DNA from 4 places in the Ruegeria sp. CK3 genome. Region 4 is predicted to be linked to each of the others. Evidence: riboswitches for the same ligand, from Rfam matches in the RefSeq annotation. Region 4 holds a riboswitch; each other region holds the start of a gene.

The links. A riboswitch is a leader RNA that binds a small molecule or an ion and turns the genes downstream of it on or off. The one in region 4 is predicted to bind cobalamin.
Region 1: it holds a riboswitch for cobalamin, as region 4 does, so the genes downstream of both, ACR0C3_RS14010 (DUF4198 domain-containing protein) here and ACR0C3_RS05770 (DUF1636 family protein) in region 4, are expected to answer to the same signal.
Region 2: it holds a riboswitch for cobalamin, as region 4 does, so the genes downstream of both, ACR0C3_RS11705 (aromatic ring-hydroxylating oxygenase subunit alpha) here and ACR0C3_RS05770 (DUF1636 family protein) in region 4, are expected to answer to the same signal.
Region 3: it holds a riboswitch for cobalamin, as region 4 does, so the genes downstream of both, ACR0C3_RS16145 (DUF1636 family protein) here and ACR0C3_RS05770 (DUF1636 family protein) in region 4, are expected to answer to the same signal.

Annotation. Positions count from the first base shown of each region.
Region 1 is NZ_JBQFPV010000008.1:247,411-252,596, forward strand. Features, by position in the region: gene fabB (beta-ketoacyl-ACP synthase I) at 1-1,068, shown strand, start outside; gene ACR0C3_RS13995 (enoyl-ACP reductase FabI) at 1,074-1,865, shown strand; gene ACR0C3_RS14000 (hypothetical protein) at 1,925-2,104, shown strand; gene ACR0C3_RS14005 (FKBP-type peptidyl-prolyl cis-trans isomerase) at 2,117-2,545, opposite strand; cobalamin riboswitch at 2,795-2,996, shown strand; gene ACR0C3_RS14010 (DUF4198 domain-containing protein) at 3,125-3,910, shown strand; gene cbiM (cobalt transporter CbiM) at 3,917-4,528, shown strand; gene ACR0C3_RS14020 (cobalt ABC transporter permease) at 4,525-5,103, shown strand; gene cbiQ (cobalt ECF transporter T component CbiQ) at 5,103-5,186, shown strand, end outside.
Region 2 is NZ_JBQFPV010000007.1:142,454-147,639, forward strand. Features, by position in the region: gene ACR0C3_RS11690 (MurR/RpiR family transcriptional regulator) at 1-180, shown strand, start outside; gene ACR0C3_RS11695 (type I glutamate--ammonia ligase) at 180-1,490, shown strand; gene ACR0C3_RS11700 (GNAT family N-acetyltransferase) at 1,604-2,125, shown strand; cobalamin riboswitch at 2,244-2,447, shown strand; gene ACR0C3_RS11705 (aromatic ring-hydroxylating oxygenase subunit alpha) at 2,512-3,783, shown strand; gene ACR0C3_RS11710 (FAD-binding oxidoreductase) at 3,789-4,868, shown strand; gene ACR0C3_RS11715 (hypothetical protein) at 5,129-5,186, shown strand, end outside.
Region 3 is NZ_JBQFPV010000010.1:62,931-68,116, forward strand. Features, by position in the region: gene cobN (cobaltochelatase subunit CobN) at 1-1,967, opposite strand, end outside; gene cobW (cobalamin biosynthesis protein CobW) at 1,973-3,028, opposite strand; gene ACR0C3_RS16145 (DUF1636 family protein) at 3,025-3,405, opposite strand; cobalamin riboswitch at 3,489-3,692, opposite strand; gene ACR0C3_RS16150 (NAD(P)-dependent oxidoreductase) at 3,719-4,789, shown strand; tRNA gene ACR0C3_RS16155 (tRNA-Cys) at 4,829-4,902, opposite strand; gene ACR0C3_RS16160 (protein-L-isoaspartate O-methyltransferase family protein) at 5,124-5,186, shown strand, end outside.
Region 4 is NZ_JBQFPV010000003.1:332,307-337,492, reverse strand. Features, by position in the region: gene ACR0C3_RS05790 (carbohydrate kinase family protein) at 1-418, shown strand, start outside; gene ACR0C3_RS05785 (D-lyxose/D-mannose family sugar isomerase) at 437-1,102, shown strand; gene ACR0C3_RS05780 (hypothetical protein) at 1,253-1,444, shown strand; gene ACR0C3_RS05775 (hypothetical protein) at 1,441-1,929, shown strand; cobalamin riboswitch at 1,965-2,168, shown strand; gene ACR0C3_RS05770 (DUF1636 family protein) at 2,227-2,622, shown strand; gene ACR0C3_RS05765 (ABC transporter ATP-binding protein) at 2,619-3,395, shown strand; gene ACR0C3_RS05760 (ABC transporter substrate-binding protein) at 3,408-4,358, shown strand; gene ACR0C3_RS05755 (FecCD family ABC transporter permease) at 4,360-5,186, shown strand, end outside.

The sequences.
Region 1 (5,186 bases), on a different contig from region 4:
GACGTGTCCGAGCACGTTGATAAACGCACCCTGCGCTTCATGGGACCGGGTGCGGCCTATGCGCATATCGCGATGGGACAGGCGATTGCTGATTCCGGGCTGACTGAGGATCAGGTCGTCAATCCGCGCACCGGACTGGTTGCCGGATCCGGCGGACCGTCCACCAGCGCAATGCTGACCGCGCATCAGACGGTGCTGAAGAACGGCGCGACCAAGCGGATCGGGCCCTTTGCCGTGCCGAAATGCATGTGCTCCACGATTTCCGCGAACCTTGCCACCGCTTACAAGATCAAGGGTATCAACTACTCGATCACCTCGGCGTGCTCGACCTCGCTGCATTGCATCGGCAACGCGGCGGAACAGATCATGCTAGGCAAGCAGGACGTAATGTTCGCAGGCGGCGGAGAAGAGCTGGACTGGACCCTGTCCTGCCTGTTCGACGCAATGGGCGCAATGTCGTCGAAGTATAACGACACTCCGCAGAAAGCCTCGCGTGCGTTCGATCAGAACCGCGACGGCTTCGTGATCTCGGGTGGCGGAGGCATCGTGGTGCTTGAGGATCTGGACCATGCGCTGGCGCGCGGTGCCAAGATCTACGCCGAGGTGACCGGCTATGCTGCAACCTCGGACGGTCATGACATGGTGGCCCCGTCTGGCGAAGGCGGTGAGCGCGCGATGCGTCTTGCGCTGTCGACCCTGCCCGAAGGCCGCAAGGTGGGCTACATCAACGCGCACGGCACCTCGACCCCGGTCGGAGATGTGGGCGAAGTTGAAGCCGTGCGTCGCATCTTCGGCGAAGGTCAGGTGCCTCCGATCTCGTCCACCAAGTCGATGACCGGGCACGCACAGGGCGCGGCTGGCGCGCTTGAGGCGATCTTCTGCCTGCTTATGCTGGACAATGATTTCATAACGCCGTCGATCAATGTCGACACACTAGCCGAAGGCATCCAGCCCGGTGAAATTGCAACTCAAGTGGTTGAAAATGCGGGTTTGGATTCGGTCATGACCAACAGCTTCGGCTTTGGCGGCACGAACGGATCCATGATCCTGTCAAAGTATAACGGGTGAAAGAGATGTCGGAAGTTCTAAAAGGGAAACGCGGCCTGATCATGGGCGTCGCCAATGACCGGTCGATTGCCTGGGGTATCTCGAAAGCGATGCATGAAGCAGGGGCTGAGCTGGCCTTCACCTATCAGGGCGGTGCGTTCGGAAAGCGTCTGCAGCCATTGGCAGAAAGCCTTGGCAGCGATTTCATGGTTGATGCCGATGTCACGGACGACGCCTCGCTGGACCGCGCTTTTGGCGAGTTGGGCGAACGCTGGCCCACCATCGACTTTGTTGTCCACGCGATCGCCTACTCGGACAAAAACGAGCTGACAGGCCGGTTCCTGAACACCACACGAGCCAATTTCAAGCACTCAATGGATGTGTCGGCCTACTCGTTCATTGAGGTCGCCCGCCGCGCCTATCCGCTGATGAAGGACAATGGCGGCTCACTGCTGACGCTGACCTATCAGGGCTCGAATCGCGTGGTTCCGAATTACAACGTCATGGGCGTCGCCAAAGCCGCGCTGGAATCGGCGACACGCTATCTTGCCAACGACCTCGGCCCTGAAGGCATCCGTGTGAACGCGATTTCGCCCGGCCCGATGAAGACCCTGGCCGGGGCTGCAATCGGCGGAGCGCGCAAGACCTACAAATTCTGCGACCAGAATGCGCCGATGCGCTCGAACGCTACGCTTGAGGCCGTTGGCGGCACAGCGGTTTACCTGACCTCGGATGCGGGGGCTTGCACCTCGGGCGAGATCATCAGGGTGGATGGCGGTTTCCACGTGCTTGGAATGCCACAGCCGGATTTCATGTGACCATATCTTTCCCAGACGCCGCCAAGATTTGACCATCTTTCGGCGTCAGGGATATGGGCATGAGCAAAACCGACCAGATCCTTGCCAGCAATACGCGTGGCACCCAGACCAGACGGAAAACGGGGTTCCTAAGCCCCCGCGCCCGTTTTCTGCTTTTAACGCTGACCACATTGCTGGTGTTGTTCGTGTTCTTCACGCAACCGCAGGTCCGTGCAGCGCTTGACGGGCTTTGGGGCTAAGACCTCAAGCCTTCAGTTCACCGAGACAACCTCAATATCGAAGATCAGGTCCTGCCCGGCCAGCGGGTGATTGGCGTCCAGCGTCACCGTGGCCTCGTTCGCCTCGACAACCGTTACCGGCAGCGCCTGACCATCGGGGGTCTGCATCTGCAACTGGGTTCCCGGCTCTAGTGGGATATCATCCGGAACACCCTCACGCGGGATGTCCTGCCGCATCGCCGGGTTGATCGGGCCATAGGCGTCGACACAGGCAATCTCGACCCGCTTCTTGTCACCAACCGCCAGTCCTGGCATCGCACTGTCCAGGCCGGGTATGATCTGGCCCGAACCGACAACAAATTCCAAAGGATCGCGCCCGTCCGAGCTGTCAAAGACGGTCTCGTCTAGCAGCGTGCCGGTATAGTGGATGCGAACTGTGTCGCCTTGTTTGATCTCGGACATTGGGCCTCCGGGGCTTGTGGGGAATTGGGCGCCGAACACAAGCGCGCTACGCCGGAGTCTGACGCGGCGCAGGATGCATGCATCTGATTCTGATGTCCAGATTGCGGTGCAGGCATGCGCGTCCTCTTGTCGTCGCTTACACACGTGCCTTCAATACCGAGCGGGCAGAACAGGAACATCCGCTCCTATCGACAAGATGTTATCGCTACAGTCTTAAATAGAGATTGACCGGTGATGGGAATCTCTGCCATCAGCGTCCTCATGTCCGGTTCCGGGTTCGCCCGGAGAAAAGGGAATGCGGTGCGGGGAATTCTGATCCACCCAATGCCGCAACTGCCCCCGCAACTGTAGGCGGTGAGCAGGGCTGACACGCCACTGGGGTCCACCCGGGAAGGCCAGCCCCATGCTTTGACCCGCGAGTCAGGAGACCTGCCGGATATGCACCCTCGGAAGGGGTGTGTCACCGATGCCGGGGTGTGCATTGGGCCGATACCCTCATTTTGGGTAAATGGCTCCGTTCGTCCCGATATCAAGCAAGAAACGTGCCGGGGTTGGCACGAAGGACGAAGGAAAGACCTTGTGAAGAAATTATTTTGCACGGCTGCGGCTGCGCTGGCGATTCCAGCGATGGCGCACGCACATTTTCTGCTGGAATACACCACGGACACACTGATCGAGGCGCCGGGCGACGTGCCGGTCAAGCTGATCTTCTGGCACCCGTTTGAAAACGGCCATGTCATGGATCTGGACAAGCCGCAGGAATTCTACGTGATCCACAATGGCGAAAAGACCGACCTGTTGGACACGCTGGAGCCCATCCGGTTTTCGAGCCCCGAAAACGAAGGCGCGGCCTTTCAAGGTTCTGTCCCGGTCAAGCGTTCGGGCGACTATGTGATGGTCACCGTGCCTCAGCCCTATTACGAAGAGGCCGAAGATATCTATATCCAGCAGATCACCAAGGCGTTCCTGAACCGCAACGAATTGCCGACCGACTGGATGAACCCCGCAGGTCTGGCGACCGAGATCGTGCCGCTGAACAAGCCCTACAACATCATCGCAGGCTCGACCTTCACCGGTCAGGTTCTAGCAAATGGCGAACCGGTTGCCGGCGCTGAGATCGAGATCGAATACATGGCCGCCAAACCCAGCTTTGACAGCCAAGCTTCGTCCGAGCCTACCGTTTCGCCGATGCCCGGAGGCGCTGTTGTCGCCATTTCCGACGCCAATGGCTATTTCTCCTTCGGTGTGCCGAAAGCCGGATACTGGGGCTTTGCCGCGCTGGGTTCTGGTCCGGAGACCGAACATGAAGGCAAAGAGCTGAGCCAGGACTCGGTGATCTGGATCCGCGCCTGGGACATGGAGTAACCCCCGATGCACATCGTCGACGGAGCCCTATCCAACCCGGTCGTCATCGGCGGAGCAGTTGCCGCCGCTGGTGGGGTTGCCATGGGCCTCAGGTCGCTGGATCTGGACCGCATCCCCACGGCAGGGGTGCTAGCGGCCAGTTTCTTCGTGGCCTCTCTGATCCACGTGCCGATCGGGCCGTCGTCGGTGCATCTTATTCTCAACGGTCTGGCCGGGCTTCTGCTCGGCTGGGCCGCCTTCCCGGCCCTGTTTGTGGGTCTGCTATTGCAGGCCGTTTTCTTTGGCTTCGGCGGGCTGACGGTGCTGGGGATCAACACGCTCAACATCGCCTTTCCGGCCGTACTGGCGGGGCTGCTGTTCCGGCCCCTGATTGGGCGTGGTTCACCTGTTCATGGCGCGATCTGGGGCGGCATTGGCGGCGCCTTTGCCATTGCAGCCACGACCGTCATGGTGGGCAATTCATTGGCCCTTTCAGGGGACGAATTCCTCCCTGCCGCCAAGCTGGTCTTCTTTGCCCACATCCCGGTTATGATAGTCGAGGCCGTCCTGACCGGATTTGCCGTTCTTCTCGCGCGAAAAGTCAAACCTGAACTGTTCCTGACAAGGCCCGCCACATGAGAAAGATTGCGCTCATCCTGGCCCTATGCGCGGCCCCTCTGCCCGCGCTGGCCCATAAGGTGATTGCCGGAGTCTTTGCGTCCGGCGATGCGATCGAAGGGGAAATCGGCTTCTCCAACGGCACCATGGCGACCGATACCGAGGTTGTCGTGACCGATCCAAACGGGGTCGAGCTGGGTCGGGCCACGACCGACGCAGACGGGTTCTTCATCTACACGCCTACCACAGCGGTCGCCCATACCTTCTTTGCCGACCTTGGCGCCGGTCACGTGGCCGAGGTCACCATGACTGCCGATAACGTCGCCAAGATCATGGGCGTCGCTGTCCAGAACACGCCCGCAGCGTCGCCCACGCCAACGCCAGCCTCGGAGGGCGTCACTGTGGCCTCCCTCAGCGATGAGGAGCGTCAGGCCATCGCAGCAGCCGTCCGTGACGAAATACGCCCCCTGCGCCGGGAAATCGCCGCTTATCGCGAACATAACGACCTACAGACCATTCTGGGCGGCATCGGATACATCTTTGGCCTGTTCGGGCTGGGCTTCTACCTCGCGGCGCGGAGGAAATTGGCAGGCTGATGGCACACGTACTTGGACCACAGGAACGGACGCTGGCTGAAGCTGGCACGGTCGATCAACTGGGGTTGATCACCTCGCTTGAT
Region 2 (5,186 bases), on a different contig from region 4:
GCGGCAGAAATCTTGCCAGTTCCGATCGAAAGCGGCACGCTCTGGGATACGTACACAGCGGCCCTTGCCGTCACAGAGGCGCTGGTGACGCGTATTGCCGAAGACAACTGGGACCAGACGAAGTCCCGCATCGAAGCCTGGGATGCCATGCGATCCCACAACCAGGACCCCAACCCATGATGCCCAAAACCCCCCTGATGTTCGTCGCCACCTCTGACCTTGCCGGTAAATTGCGGGGCAAGGCGTTTCCGACGGATCAACTGAACAAGCGGTTGCAGCGCGGCGTCGGGTGGACACCTACGAATGTCCAGATCAACTGCTTTGACGGAATTGCCGAAAGCCCTTTTGGCGCGCTGGGCGATCTTCTTCTGATCCCGGACGCCACGGCCGAGGCAAAGGTCGAGTTCGGCGAAGACTCCGGCCTGCACTTTCTTATGGGCGATATCGTCACTCTGGACGGAGACCCTTGGGACTTCTGCACGCGCAGTTTGTTGAGGGCGGCGCTGGAGCGGCTGCACAAGGTCTCAGGAGCAAATTTGCTGGCTGCGTTCGAGCATGAGTTCCAGCTGAAAGATCCGCCAACTCAGGCCAACGAAGCCTATGGCCATCGGGGTTTTGGCCTGCAGCGTGATCTGTGCGAGACCTTGATCAACGCGATTTCTCAGGTCGGTCTGAAGCCGGATTCGATCATGAAGGAATATGGGCCAAACCAATATGAGGTCGTCATCGGCCCCGAGCTGGGTGTTCGCGCAGCGGACGCAGCCATAATGGTGCGCGAACTGACGTATGCGACTGCGCAGGCCTATGGCGAGCGGGCTACCTATACCCCTATTCGAGATGTCGCGAGCGTTGGGAATGGGGTCCATATCCATATGAGCTTTGTGGATGATCATGGCGCGCCGCTGACCTACGCCGATGACGGGCCCTGCGGCATGTCGGACCTGACAAGTGCCTTCGCCGCCGGAGTGTTGAAATATCTGGATGCGATCCTGGCTCTGACAGCGCCTTCGGTGATCTCGTATGAACGCCTGACACCGCATCGATGGTCTGCGGCTTTCAACAATCTGGGTTTTCGCGACCGCGAGGCTTCCTTTCGGATTTGCCCGGTGACCGCAAAAGACCCAGCCTCGATCGCCGGGCAGTTCAACATCGAATACCGTGCGGCGGATGCTGCAGCTTCGCCTCATCTGGCGCTTGCGGCGGTTGTCATGGCCGGGACGCAGGGGATCGAAGAGGGGCTACCCGCGCCCGTTCCAACCGAAGAGGATCTTTCGCTGTTGGACGTCGCAGAACTGAACCAAAGGGGGCTGGTGCGCTTGCCTCAGACTTTGGAAGTTGCGCTCGACCGGTTCGTTTCCAACCCGGTTGTGACCGGCTGGTTCCCCGCAGGCTTTGCCGAGGTGTACCAAGCTCACAAGCAATCCGAGATCGCGACAACCGAACATCTGGACACAGACGCACGCTGCCGATTGTACGAAGAAACATATTGACCTGAGCGGTTCGTCTTGCCGAAGCTTGCCCAATGCGACCTCTGGGGCGTCGTTTGGGTAATCTCGCGCCGTATGACGCGTGCAAGCTGTTTAGCTAAGGATAGGGATGGATCATGAGCCGTTCAGAAACCGATGCTATCTTGAATGTGCATAGGCTGGCTTTTGGCGAAGCGGAAGGTGAAGAAATCGCTCAACTCGCCGAAGATCTCCTTGAGCATCCGGAAACGATTTCAATCAGCGTAAGGCGCAAGGGGCAGATCGCGGGCAATGTCATGTTCACCCCGTTTGTCTTCCAGGGTCACCCGGACGTTAAATGCTATCTTCTTGCGCCCTGCGGTGTCTCCCCCGAGTATCAAGGCCTAGGAGTTGGCAGAGAGATGATGGAGACCGGCATCATGCACTTGAGGTCCATTGGAACAGACGCTGTCTTCGTGTTGGGCGTGCCGACTTTCTACCCCTTGTTCGGGTTTGTCCCGACTGACAAAGAGATACCATATCCTGACCTTCTGACGATCCCCGAGGCATGGATGACGCTTGAGCTCACTGCAGGATCGGTTGAAAAACTGGGGGGAAAAACACTTGCGATTGCGCCCTTCATGCACGCGCATCTCTGGGACACATCACAACACGAGTGAATTTAGTTTTTTGTTCTTGCCTCAAACCGCAGCCCTGTTTCAGGTCTCCATTTTTGCTGGCCATGTCTGTTTTGTTTCTGGAAATGTCGCAAGGCTTTCAGCCGCGAATCCTTCCCCGAGTAGGTTGCGCATGTGAGGTGCTGCTGTCTGATTCTCAGGCGGCAGAGAATTGGGAAGCCGGTGCAATTCCGGCGCTGCCCCCGCAACGGTAAGAAAGGTCAGGTTCGACAGGTGACCACTGGGAGGAGGATCCCGGGAAGGTGTCGAAACCGGGCGTAAGCCCCTTTCAAGTCCGGAAACCAGCCTTGCATATATGTCAAACTGCGGGTGGCGGTGGGGGCACAAGTTTCGGACGTGATCCTCGCACGGCTCCGGACTGGCCTCTTATGTCATCTGCCCAAGCTGAGCCGCAGGGCGCGGCAGGAGAGCCAGAAGTGAGCAACGTTCAAAGCCTGTTGGCGCGTCGAAACCCGGCCTATGCCCTTGAGCAGGCGTTCTATACCGATCCAGATGTCTTTCAGGCGGATCTTGAGGCCATCCACTACCGCAACTGGCTATTTGCCATTCCGGCATGTGAACTGGTGAAAACAGGCGACTATGTGACCTACACTGTAGGCGCATACCGCGTGATCATTGTGCGCGGCGCGGACAACCAGATCCGGGCCTTCCACAATACCTGCCGCCATCGCGGGTCAATCATCTGCAAAGCGGCCAAGGGGAACTCGCCCAAACTGGTCTGCCCCTATCACCAGTGGACCTATGAGCTTGACGGCTCATTGCTGTGGGCGCGTGATATGGGGCCTGATTTCGACCCCAAACAACACGGGCTGAAAACCGTTCACTGCCGTGAACTGGCCGGGCTGGTCTATATCTGTCTTGCGGATGAAGCGCCCGATTTCGACACTTTCGCCAATAGAGCACGGCCCTATCTGGAGCCGCATGATCTAAGCAACGCCAAGGTCGCCTTTGAAAGCACGATCATCGAAAAGGGTAACTGGAAGTTGGTTTGGGAAAACAACCGTGAGTGCTATCACTGCGGTGGCAATCACCCTTCGCTGTGCCGGACCTTCCCTGATGATCCCTCGGTAACCGGTATCGAAGGGGGTGAAACCCCGGCCTTCATGCAAACTCACTTCGACCGTTGCGAGGCTGCGGGAATGCCGTCGCAGTTCTATCTGCATGATGACGGGCAATACCGCCTGGCGCGCATGCCGCTGAAGGAAGGGGCGGAAAGCTACACTCTGGACGGTAAATCCGCGGTGCGTCGCTTTCTTGGCCGTTCGCCCTTTGCGGATGCGGGGACGTTGCTGAAGTTCCACTATCCCAGCACGTGGAACCACTTCCTGGCCGATCATTCGATTGTTTTCCGGATCACGCCGGTCAGCCCGACCGAGACCGAAGTCACCACGAAGTGGCTGGTCAACAAGGATGCGGTCGAAGGGGTCGACTATGATGTCAAGCGCCTGACCGAGGTCTGGATGGCCACCAATGACGAAGATCGCCGCGTGGTGGAAGACAACCAGATGGGCATCAACAGCCCCGCCTATGTGCCGGGACCGTATTCGGGGATCCAGGAATCCGGTGTTCTGCAATTCACCGATTGGTATTGCAGTGCCCTGGCGCGCCACCTTGCACCTGACACGATGGCGGCGGAGTGACGGAGATGAAAGATCTGAACGCTGTTGCCTCGATCTGGCAAGATAGTGAGACGCTGGAATGCGTCTCGGTCGTGCCCGAGACGCCAAACACTGCCAGCTTTACTTTCCGCGCTCCTTCCGGGGCCTTGTTTGCCTACCATCCCGGTCAATTCCTGACGCTCGAGATCCCGGCGCCGGGGCAGCCGAGAGGCGTTGTGCATCGGACCTATACGATCTCGTCATCCCCATCGCGTCCACGGTCCATTACGATCACGGCCAAGGCGCAACCGGACAGCATCGGCACGCGCTGGATGCTGGACAATCTGCAGCCGGGTATGCGGATGCGGGCGATTGGCCCAGCCGGTCTGTTCACCAATGCTGAAAGCACAGCGCCCAAGTATCTGTTCATCTCGGCGGGGTCGGGCGTCACTCCGATGATGTCGATGACGACCTGCATGTGGGACGAAGGTCGCGATCTGGATGTCGTCTTTATAAACTGCGCCAAACGTCCGTCCGAGATCATCTTCCGCCAACGGTTGGAACAGATGGCAAGCCGGACGCCGGGTCTGGATCTGAAGTTCGTTGTAGAGGAAGCGGATCGCTACAGCCCCTGGACCGGCTACCAGGGTCAGTTCAACCAGCTGATGCTGGGCCTGATGGCCCCAGACTATCTGGACCGTGAGGTCTATTGCTGCGGTCCTGAGCCGTTCATGCAAGCAGTCCGGGACGCTCTGTCGGGTCTGGGCTTTGACATGGAGAACTATCATCAGGAAAGCTTTGGAGCCCCGGTTGAGACCGAAGCAGATCAGCCTGATCTGGATGATGTCATACCCGACGATGACAGCGCCGCTGAAATCGTGTTTGCGACCTCGTGTGTCACCGCCAAAGTTGCCGAGACGGATACGGTTCTGGCCGCTGCACGCGCGGTCGGGTTGAACATTGCCTCAGGCTGTACGTTTGGCGTTTGCGGCACCTGCAAGGTCAAAAAGTCCTCGGGTGAGGTTCACATGGTCCACAACGGCGGTATCTCCGAGGATGACATAGCGGCAGGCTACATTCTGGCGTGCTGTTCAAACCCGATCGGCAAGGTCGAAGTTGAGGTGTAAACGGGAAGTCTCAGGCTGAAACTGCGGGGCGGCTACGGCCACCTGCGGTTCCAATTTTAAAATATTAGTATTGATCTCAGATACTTGCCGCCTCTATACGCGCTTCGGAAAGTTTGGGTGGCACAGGTTTGCTCACGGATAGTTGATTCTATTCGGCAACATTCACGTGATTGCTCAAATTCTGTCTCTTTTCCGCCGGAATCTCCCCTGATAAAGCGGATTGAGTACTGGGTGGGGTGTTGATAAGTGCGAGCAGGTATATGAGAGCCGGATATAACGGTCGTGTAGCCATTTCATGGAATCAAACCGAGCTTGACG
Region 3 (5,186 bases), on a different contig from region 4:
ATCGCCTCGGCGGTGCAGGTGGCCTGATCGAGACCCAGATCGCTTTCCAACCCGATGGCTTGTGCCTCGTCGCGGATATTTTCCTGCAGGCGGTCACGGCGTTTGGGATCAAGCCCGTCTGCGTTCGAGAACTCATCAAGCAGAGACTCCAGACGTACCATACGATCTGGGGTGCCGCTTTCCTTCATAGGGGGCGGGATATGGCCCAGCGTCACGGCCCCGATCCGACGCTTGGCTTGCGCGGCCTCGCCTGGGTCGTTGACGATGAAGGGGTAGATCACTGGCAAGTCGCGGATCAGCGCCTCGGGCCAGCAATTCGCCGACAGAGCAACGGACTTGCCCGGAAGCCATTCCAGAGTGCCATGCGCGCCGATATGGATCAAAGCGTCTGCGCCCAGCCCCTTGCGCAGCCACAGATAGAAGGCGACGTAGCTGTGACGCGGGGTGCGAGACAGGTCGTGATAGTCGTCATTGCGCAGCTCGGGTGTGCCGCGTTCGGGCTGTAGAGCAACGAGCGCGTTGCCTCGGCGCAGGGCGGTGAAGTGGAACGCGCCTTCAGTAAAAACCGGGTCGTCTTCGGGCTTGCCCCAAACGGTTTGGAGATCGGCCCGCAGTTGCTCAGGCAGGTCAGCTAGGGCTGCCTGATAATTTTCCAAAGACCATGAAATGCGCGCGTCCAGCAGGGTTTTCGCAATCGGCTCAGCCGGTGCGGTGCTGTAGCCCTCGGCCTGAAGATCGGCCAGCATCGCCTCGGCCGAGGCCAGCGCGTCGAGGCCCACCGCATGCGCCATTTGCCAGTCCTTGCCGGGATAGGTCGACAGCACCAGCGCGGGCACTTGATCTACCTTGGGCTTGTCATGCAGATTCAACCAGCCGGCGACGCGGTCGATAATCGCTTCGATCCGCTCTTGCTCAGCCCGGTGGGCAAAGCGGGAATATTCCAGATGCGGATCGCGCTTGCCAGGCTCCTTGAACGAGGCAATGCCCGCCGAAATACGCCCGTCCACTTCGGGCAGCACCACATGCATGGCGAGATCGGCGGGGGAGAGGCCGCGTTCCGCCTCGGCCCAAGCCTTGCGGCGGGACGTGGCGAGGGCCATCTGAAATACCGGCACGCCCGCCGCGTCCAAAGGGGATGTACCCGACGAGCCTTTGCCTGAGAAGGAGGTGGCGTTGATGATCGCCGAAGGCTTCAGAGCGACGATGTTGTCACGCAGCCATTCAGCGGCGGCAGGTGCTTTGAGCGAGGGCGCGAATAGGCCCACCGCCTCGAACCCGCGACCCCGTAAGCTGCGGATCACGGCGGCAACAGGGGCGGTATCTGCCGAGGTTAGATAGGCGCGATAGAACGTGACGACGATACGTTTTGCGTCGTCCGAAAAGGCAGTTTCAACCGGAATCACGCCGCGATCAGGACACCACGCGCCAGATTCGGGCAGGGTTTTAGCCCCCATAACCGGGCCGGCGTAAAGCCCCGCCGCCAATGCCATCTGCGCCAAAGCGGCCTGTGCCGCGACTTCACCGCCGGTGTCGCAAAGATGTGCCAGACGGCGCAGGGTCGAGACGGGCAGGGTGGAATATTCATCCAACCGCGTGTCCTCACGCCCGTCGGCAGGAAGGACGGCCAGCGCGATCCCCTTGGCCTGCGCAAGTGACAGAACCTGCTGCAGCCCGTAGGCCCAATAAGGCACACCGCCAATGAGACGGATCAGAATGCCCTTGGCACCCTCCAGCGTCTGTTCCACATAGGTGTCGACGGACAGAGGATGCTTCAACGCCGTCAGGTTCGCCAACCGCATCGTGGGCATACGCCCCTCCGGCCCGCCACCGCGATGCCAGCCCGCCGCGAAAGCGCCAAGGTCGCTGTCCGAGAAGGACAGTACCACCAAATCCGCCGGGCTTTGGCCCAGATCGGTTGGGGTTTCCGTTTCTTCTAACCCGTGGCTTTCGCGGAAGACGACGTGCATGGAGCTTACTCGGCGGCCTCGGTGACACCCGCAAGGATATCGCGGATTTCTGCTTCTTTGATGTCGTCATGCTCGGCGATCACCACCATGCGCGAGCGGCGGTCTTCACCGGGCTCCCACGGGCGGTCGTATTGATGACGCACACGGGCACCAACGGCCTGCACCAGCAGGCGCATCGGTTTGCCTTGAACGGCGGCATAGCCTTTGACGCGCAGGATGTTCAGCTCATTGGCCAGACGTTCGATCTTGGCGACCAGATCGGCAGGATCGGACTGTTCCGGCAGATCAACGATGATGCTTTCGAAATCGTCATGCTCGTGATCGTGGTGACCGTCGTGATGCGATGGACGAGCGTCCATGTCATCCTCGGCTGCAGCCTCAAGACCCAGAACGACGCGGACATCCACAGCACCTTCGGCAACCTCAACCACGGGCAGCGGACGAGGGGCCTCGGCGGCGATGATCTCCTTCGCTTTGGCCACGCCTTCGGGACCGGCCAGATCGGGCTTGGTCAGCAGGATGATGTCGGCGCAGGAGATCTGATCCTCGAACACCTCGGATAGGGGCGTTTCATGGTCGATCGAATCGTCGGCCAGGCGCTGAGCGTCCACCGCTTCGACATTCGGCGCAAAGCGACCAGCGGCGACGGCCTCGGCATCGGCCAGCGCGATCACGCCATCAACGGTGATTTTCGATCGGATATCGGGCCAGTCGAACGCCTTCAGCAGTGGCTTGGGCAGGGCGAGGCCGGAGGTTTCGATCAGGATGTGATCGGGACGCGGCTCCAGCGCCATCAGAGCTTCGATGGTTGGGATGAAGTCATCGGCCACGGTGCAGCAGATGCAGCCATTCGCCAGCTCCATGATGTTCTCCGCTGGGCAATCCGGGATGGCGCAGGACTTCAGAATATCGCCGTCGACGCCAACATCGCCGAACTCATTGACCACCACCGCCAGACGCTTGCCCTGCGGGTTCTGCATCAGGTGCTTCACCAGAGTCGTTTTGCCCGAGCCCAAGAAGCCAGTGATCACGGTGACGGGGAGTTTTTCCAAGTTGCTCATTTCAGGGCTCCAATCGGGGGAATGCGGGCTGCGCAGTTTTTGCGGAAATGTTCGGGGCGTTCGCGCCATTTGACCAAGCCGTCCTCGGTCGCGAGGTACTTGGTAGCGCCGTCAACGATCACGTCGACATGGTCTGTTTCGTTCAGATGTTCATAAACGAAGGTCCAGCGATCCGGGCCGCCGCGCAGCACGATGGAACAGCCCTCGTTGCAGTTCGACAAGCATTCCACGGCTTTCAGGATAATCCCTTCCGGCAGGTCCGCCTGTTCAAGCGCCTTATGCAACAGGGTGCCGGGGCGTTTCGCATCGTCTTCAACGGGCAGCCCGCGACGACAGGTGGTGCAAACCAGCAATTCGACCGGAGCGGTCTCGGTCATGTCTCTCATCCCCCCAAATCCTCATCGTGGGGGACGGGGTTTCATGCGGGTCCCTTGACCCGACACCGGAACACCCCGTCCGGTTTCATCTTCGGGCGTTGGCAGGTCTCCCGGCTTGCGGATGTCAGAGTTGTCCTCTGTCGGATGTCCCACCTTCCCGGCTTTGCGCCAGTGGCTTGGGCACCCTCTCCGGTCACGGTCGCGGGGGCGGCTGCGTTTGGCGGAAAACCCGTTGACGCATTCCCTTTTCATCTGTTCTCACAGACACCAACATGAGGCTCATGCGGCACGCACCTGCAGCTTGTCAAGCGCGATGGAGCTCAGACTGCTGCGGCACGTTGAAAAGCGACCTGCCAGCGTCGCTAGGCGGCATGAACAGGACGCCGATGCATGGTCGCATGGCCTCAAATCGCAAACGGAGGCGAAATCCATGAAAGTAGGTTTTATCGGGCTTGGGAATGTGGGCGGCAAGCTGTCGGGGTCATTGCTGCGCAATGGAATCGATCTGACAGTTCATGACCTGAGTTCCGATCTGGTCGAGGCCTTTGTCGCGCAGGGGGCCAAAGCGGCTGAAAGCCCGGCCCAGATGATGCGCGATTGCGATGCCGTGATCACCTGCCTGCCGTCGCCTGCGGCCTCGGACGCGGTGATGCAGGAGATGTTGCCAGAGGTTGGTCCCGGAAAGATCTGGATGGAGATGTCCACCACTGACGAGGCCGAGGTCAAGCGGTTGGGTGCATTGGTTCTGGAGCGCGGAGGGGCCGCCGTCGATTGCCCTGTCTCGGGTGGCTGTCACCGCGCGGCGACGGGCAATATCTCGATCTTCGCTGGCTGCGATCGCGACACGTTCGAGCGCATTCTGCCCTTCCTGACCACCATGGGTCGGCGTGTTCTGCACACCGGAGAGCTCGGCTCGGCCTCGGTTCTGAAGGTACTGACCAACTATCTGGCCACGGCCAACCTAATCACCTGTGCTGAAGCGTTGGTCACCGCCAAGGCTGCCGGGATGGATTTGAACACCACCTATGAGGCCATCAAGATTTCGTCAGGGACATCGTTCGTGCACGAAACCGAAAGCCAGGTGATCTTGAACGGTTCGCGCGATATTTCGTTTACGATGGACTTGGTGAAAAAGGATATCGGCCTGTTTCAGGACGTCGCCGACCGCGCCGGTGTTCCTTTGGAAATCAATCCGGTGATGATCAAGATCTTTGAGGATGGCATCGCCCGGTTTGGCGAGCGTGAGCTGTCGCCAAACATCATCAAACGCCTTGAAGAAGCCACCGGCTTGGACATTCGCGCACCGGGTTTTCCTACGGAAATGCAGGACGATGAGCCGGAAGAACCAGGGTACGAAGTCGTGCCTCAGGGGCGTTCCTCCTGAAAACTGATTTCTGTAGACTATATTTAGAGGAGTGGGATGTGGAGGCGAGTACCGGAATCGAACCGGTGTACACGGATTTGCAATCCGCTGCGTCACCACTCCGCCAACTCGCCTTTTCAAGCAAAATCAAATACTTGCCGTGGTGTGGTGGGCCTTTTAGCAGCTTTCATCGGGGGCGTCCAGAGGATTGCCGTCGATTTTGGGCCGCAAATCAATATTTGTGGGCGGCCAGTCTAAACGGATCGTGAACCAGGCTTGCGGCATCTGGGCCGTTGTCGAGTCAGGTCGAGTATGGCACAAGCCAATTACCCAAGGGATTGAAAAGAGAGATCAGATGTCAGATTTCGCAGCCCGGCGCCGCACCATGGTTGATACGCAGGTAAGACCCTCGGATGTG
Region 4 (5,186 bases):
CACGCGGTTGAACCAAATGATCGAACAGGCCGATATCGTCAAAGTCTCGGATGAGGATCTGGACTGGATCATCCCCGGCCCGGAAAGCCATGATCAGAAAGTCCCTTTGCTACTTCAAGCAGGCCCCTCTGCCGTCATCGTCACCCGTGGAAGTGAGGGCGCCTCAGGGTATCTGGCCAACGGCACGGTGGTTTCAGTCCCTGTCAAACCGGTGCAAGTTGTGGATACGGTTGGCGCGGGGGACACGTTCAATGCAGGGGTTCTGGCCTCGCTGGAACAGGCTGGCCAGCTGACAAAGTCCGGCTTGAAAGCACTGTCCCCGGATGCGCTACGTGACGCTTTAACCTTGGGCGCAGAGGTGGCTGCCGTCACCGTCTCGCGCGCCGGAGCAAATCCGCCCTGGTCGCATGAATTATAGCCCTACGAAGAGTCCAAGATGAAACGATCCGAAATCAACCGTATCAAGACCGAAGCCCAGGCATTCATTAGTTCATTTGGTGCCGTTCTGCCGCCTTTCGCAGATTGGACACCTGACCAGATGCGCAGCGCCCAGGCGGACAGTATTCGTGCCCATGGGCTAGGTTGGGATATCACCGACTACGGTCAAGGCAAGTTTGATGAACTTGGGTTGTTTCTGTTCACCCTGCGCAACGGTAACGTCAGCGATCTGAGCCGGGGGCGCGGTATGCTCTATGCCGAAAAACTGCTGATCTCTCGCGACAAACAGCTATCGCCGATGCATCGCCATATCGTCAAAGCCGAGGACATCATCAACCGTGGGGGCGGCGATCTAGTTATGGAAATCTATGCGTCGGACCCCGATGGCGGTATCGACCGCGATAACGCGGTCACCGTTCCAAGCGATGCCTGCCCTGTCACCATACAGCCCGGAGAGCATCTGCGCCTGAAGCCAGGTCAGAGCGTGACCTTGATGCCCGGCGTCTGGCACGCCTTTTGGGCGGAAGGTGCGGATTGTTTGATTGGCGAAGTCTCAACCGTGAATGACGACCGGACGGACAACGTATTCGAAGACCCGATCCCCCGCTTTGCAACAATAGAAGAAGACACAGCCCCGGATTTCCTGTTGGTTGCCGACTACTGACTTCATTAAGACTTTCGCGCTTGTATTTTCTGACTGTTTTTGTCAGTTAACGGCTGACCCAGTCAGATTCCGTTGGAATCATCGCCCGGTCCCAATTTTGCGACCGAAAGATAACCTGACATGCGAAAATCCCTCGCCGACCTGTTGGCCATGGACGCCGTTGCCAGCCGCTATGGCTGCGCATTGAAACCAAAACTGAGGCAGGCGATCGAGGCTGATCTCACTTTTCCAGCTCGCGCCGCATCGCCGCGCCCTGAAACGCCGGTTGATCCCAACACACTTCCGTTAAACGTCCACCCATTGGTTGCGAAAACCCTCAAACCCAAAAGGGAACGCGCATGAAACACTCGGCATCCAACCACACATTGCCATTCACCGATTTTGACGGTTTCGAACGCGGTTTGCTGCCTGTCATTCGGCACTTCATCCTTAGCTTCACCGAGCCGGAAACGCAGGCTTGGCAACATGCTTTCACGGTCGCAACCGAACGCTGGGGGCGTGATCAGGAGCTGGTTCTGGCACATCTGGTCTTCAAAATCATCAAGGCCACGCTACGCACCCGCCCTTTGGGTCTGGTCTTCAACGACCCGCTTTGTGTTGAAAAACGGCACGAACTGACATGTGAGGAGCACGCCCTGCTCCGGATGCTGCATCACATGCGCCGCGACGAAACTCCAGCAGCGCGCGATGCCTTGAACGAATTGACCGGAGGCTACCCGGACGCGCACCTGATACAGGCCGGTTTGACCTTGGCCAGCCAGTTCCCAACAAGTGTCGTCCGACCGGGCCAACCCGCCCGCAGGCCAACCCTGCGCGTGGTCCATTAGCGCGATTCCGGCGCTTGACAAGAGGAGCGCGAGCAGACTAGCTGCTCTGGATGGTTCCCTACGGTCTGTGCCTGAGGGATGAAAATGGGAATACGGTGCGGCCCAAAGGCCAATGCCGTGACTGCCCCCGCAACTGTAAGCGGAGAGCGACGCCACAGAACCACTGGCCCCTAAGGTCGGGAAGGTTGGCCGAGCAACGACCCGCAAGTCAGGAGACCTGCCATCACAGATTAACCAACCCGGGGCGGGGTGTCCCGGAAGGAGGCTCGATGGCACATCTGCGTGCTGATGCAATTCATGGCTTTTGCCTTCACTTGGCTTTTGTTCAAGTCGGCCACCCGTGCCGTGGCTGATCATTTCGTCCTGATATGCGGCACGTGCAAAGGGCCGATCCCTGCGCATGAGGCGAAAGAAGCGTTGGACGGCCAGCTGCCCGAGGGGTTCTCGACACGTCTGATCGAATGTATGGCCGGGTGCGACCGCCCGATGACGGTCGGGCTGCAGGCCAAGGGCAAGGCGCAATATCTGTTTGGCGATATTCAATCCCCTGCCGATCTGAGCGCTTTGGCTGAGTTCGCCCATCAATTCCGCGACAGCGAGGATGGCTGGACCAGCGCCTCTACCCGTCCCTTGGCGCTCTATACCAAAACCCTGTCGCGCATGCCCTGCCTGCTATCGGAGGACACGGCATGAGCTTTCTGGTCGCTGAAAACCTAGAATACTACGCCCTGAACGGCGATGTTCTGCTGCGCGACACCTCGTTCACGCTTGAGGAAGGCGCGATATTGGCCGTTGCTGGCCCGAACGGAGCCGGCAAGACGACGCTGCTCAACCTCTTGTGCGGGGTCGCAAAGCTGGCGCTGGGGGATGTGCGCATTCAGGGGCAAAGCCTGCGGAAACTGTCGTCGCTGGAACGGGCCAGACGGATTGCCGTTGTCGGCCAGCAGGAAATACCCGACGGGCGGCTGCAACTGCGCGATTATGTGGCCCTTGGACAAATCCCGATCAGGGCCGACAAATCCGCCGAAGCTCTTAAAACGGACCTGCAGCGCGTATTAGACACCACCGAACTGTCCCATCTGGCTGGTAAACAGATGGCAAAACTGTCCGGCGGAGAGCGTCAGCGCGCCCATATCGCACGGGCTTTGGCGCAGAACCCCTCGCTGCTGTTTTTGGACGAACCGACCAACCATCTGGACCCGGATGCCAAGGGGCACATGCTGTCTCTGGTGGCCGAGTTGGGTGTGACGGTTGTGATGATCGTCCACGATCTGGTCATGATCCCCGAATTCGCCAGCCACGTCGCCCTGATGAAGAACGCACAGCTTACGGCCTTCGGCCCGGTCGCCGAGGTTCTTACGCCAGACCGCGTGCGCGAGACTTTTGGTGTTGACTATTTGTGTTTCCAGCACGAAGGACGCGTGATCCCCGCGCTGGACATCCGAAAACGAAAGCTTTCATCTTAACAGGAGAGATTGATGAAACTGAAACTTTTGTCCGCTGCGGTACTAAGCGCACTGGCGGGCAGCGCTGCCGCGCAAGAGATCACCGTCGACAATTGCGGTGAACCTTTGGTGTTCGACACCAAGCCCGAGCGGATCGTAGTTCATGACATGAACATGACCGACATGGCCTTTGCACTGGGTCTTCAGGACAGCATCGTTGGTCTGACTGGCATCACTGGCTGGTACAAGACCAGCCCCGATTTCGACGCGCAACGCGGTGACATTCCCGAACTCGCTCCGAAATACCCGACGGTCGAGAACCTCGTCGCGGTTGAACCCGACATGTTCTTCGCCGGTTGGTATTACGGCATGAAGCCCGGAGGTGATGTAACCCCAGACACGCTAGAGCCCTTTGGCATCAAGACCATGGTGCTGACCGAAAGCTGCATCCACCTGAACAAAGACCGCCCCGAAGCCAGCATGGACCTGCTGTTTGATGACGTACTGCGTCTGGGCACTGTCATGCAGGTCGAAGACAAGGCGAACGCGCTGGTCTCGGGCTGGAAAGACCAACTGGCCGCAATCGAAGCCAAAACCGCCGATCTGGAAAAACCCCGTGTCTTCCTGCTGGACAGCCCGGCCGATGCGCCCTTTACCGCAGGCAAATATGCCATTCCCGACGCGATGATCGCAGCGGCTGGCGGCGTCAACGTTACCCATGACATGGACACTAGCTGGGGCCGCACCTCGTGGGAGGCTGTCGCCGCCTCGAACCCCGAATTCCTTGTCCTGCTGGACTATCAAACCGGCAACGGCGCGGCGGATACCTTCAAGTTCCTGCAGGAACACCCGGTGATGTCGCAGACCGATGCAGTCAAGAACGAGCGCTGGATCGGCCTGCGTTACGAAGAGCTGACACCGGGACCGGCAAACATCGAAGCGATCGAGAAGATGGCAACGGCGATGCACCGGGGAAACAGTTGAGATGACGAAAACGGGCCAAGCGGTCCTGCTGGGGGCGGTCATTCTGACCGCCCTTTTGCTGCTGTCGACGATCTACGGCACCACCCCGATCCCCTTGGCCGAGGTTTTCACCGCGATTGGGCTGGGTACTGGCGTGACTGAGGGCGACATGTCCCCTCTGCACCGGATCGTCTTTGACCTGCGCCTGCCCCGCGCGTTGTTTGCGGCTGTGATTGGGGCCGGGCTGGGTGTTGTCGGGGTCGTTTTACAGACGACAACGCGCAATGATCTGGCTGACCCGTTTTTGTTTGGCCTCTCGTCCGGGGCCGCTGCAGGTGCCGTTCTGGTCATCACTGTGACAGGCGATGTTCTGGGCATCTGGACCCTGCCACTTGCGGCCTTTTGCGGAGGCCTGATCGCTTCCGGCATTGTTCTGGCCCTGGTTCAAAGCCTGCGCACCAGCGCTCCGGAAAAGCTGATCCTTGCAGGCCTGGCTGTATCTTTCCTGTTTTCGGCCATCACCAACTATCTGATTTTCGCGGGCGACAGCCGCGCCGCGCATTCCGTCATTTTCTGGATGCTAGGCGGCCTTGGTCTGGCCCGGTGGGAGACCTTTCCACTTGTCGTGCTAGGGCTGACCCTGATCCTAGGCTATTCCCTCTATCGCAGCCGCTGGCTCGACGCGCTTCTGACGGGGGATTTCACGGCCTCGACGCTGGGCATTCCAGTACAAGGCCTGCGATTCCGGATGTTTCTGGTCGCGGCCTTGGCCACTGCCAGCTTTGTATCGGTGGCAGGCGTGATCGGGTTTGTTGGCCTGATGGTTCCGCATATCGCCCGAGGCATCGC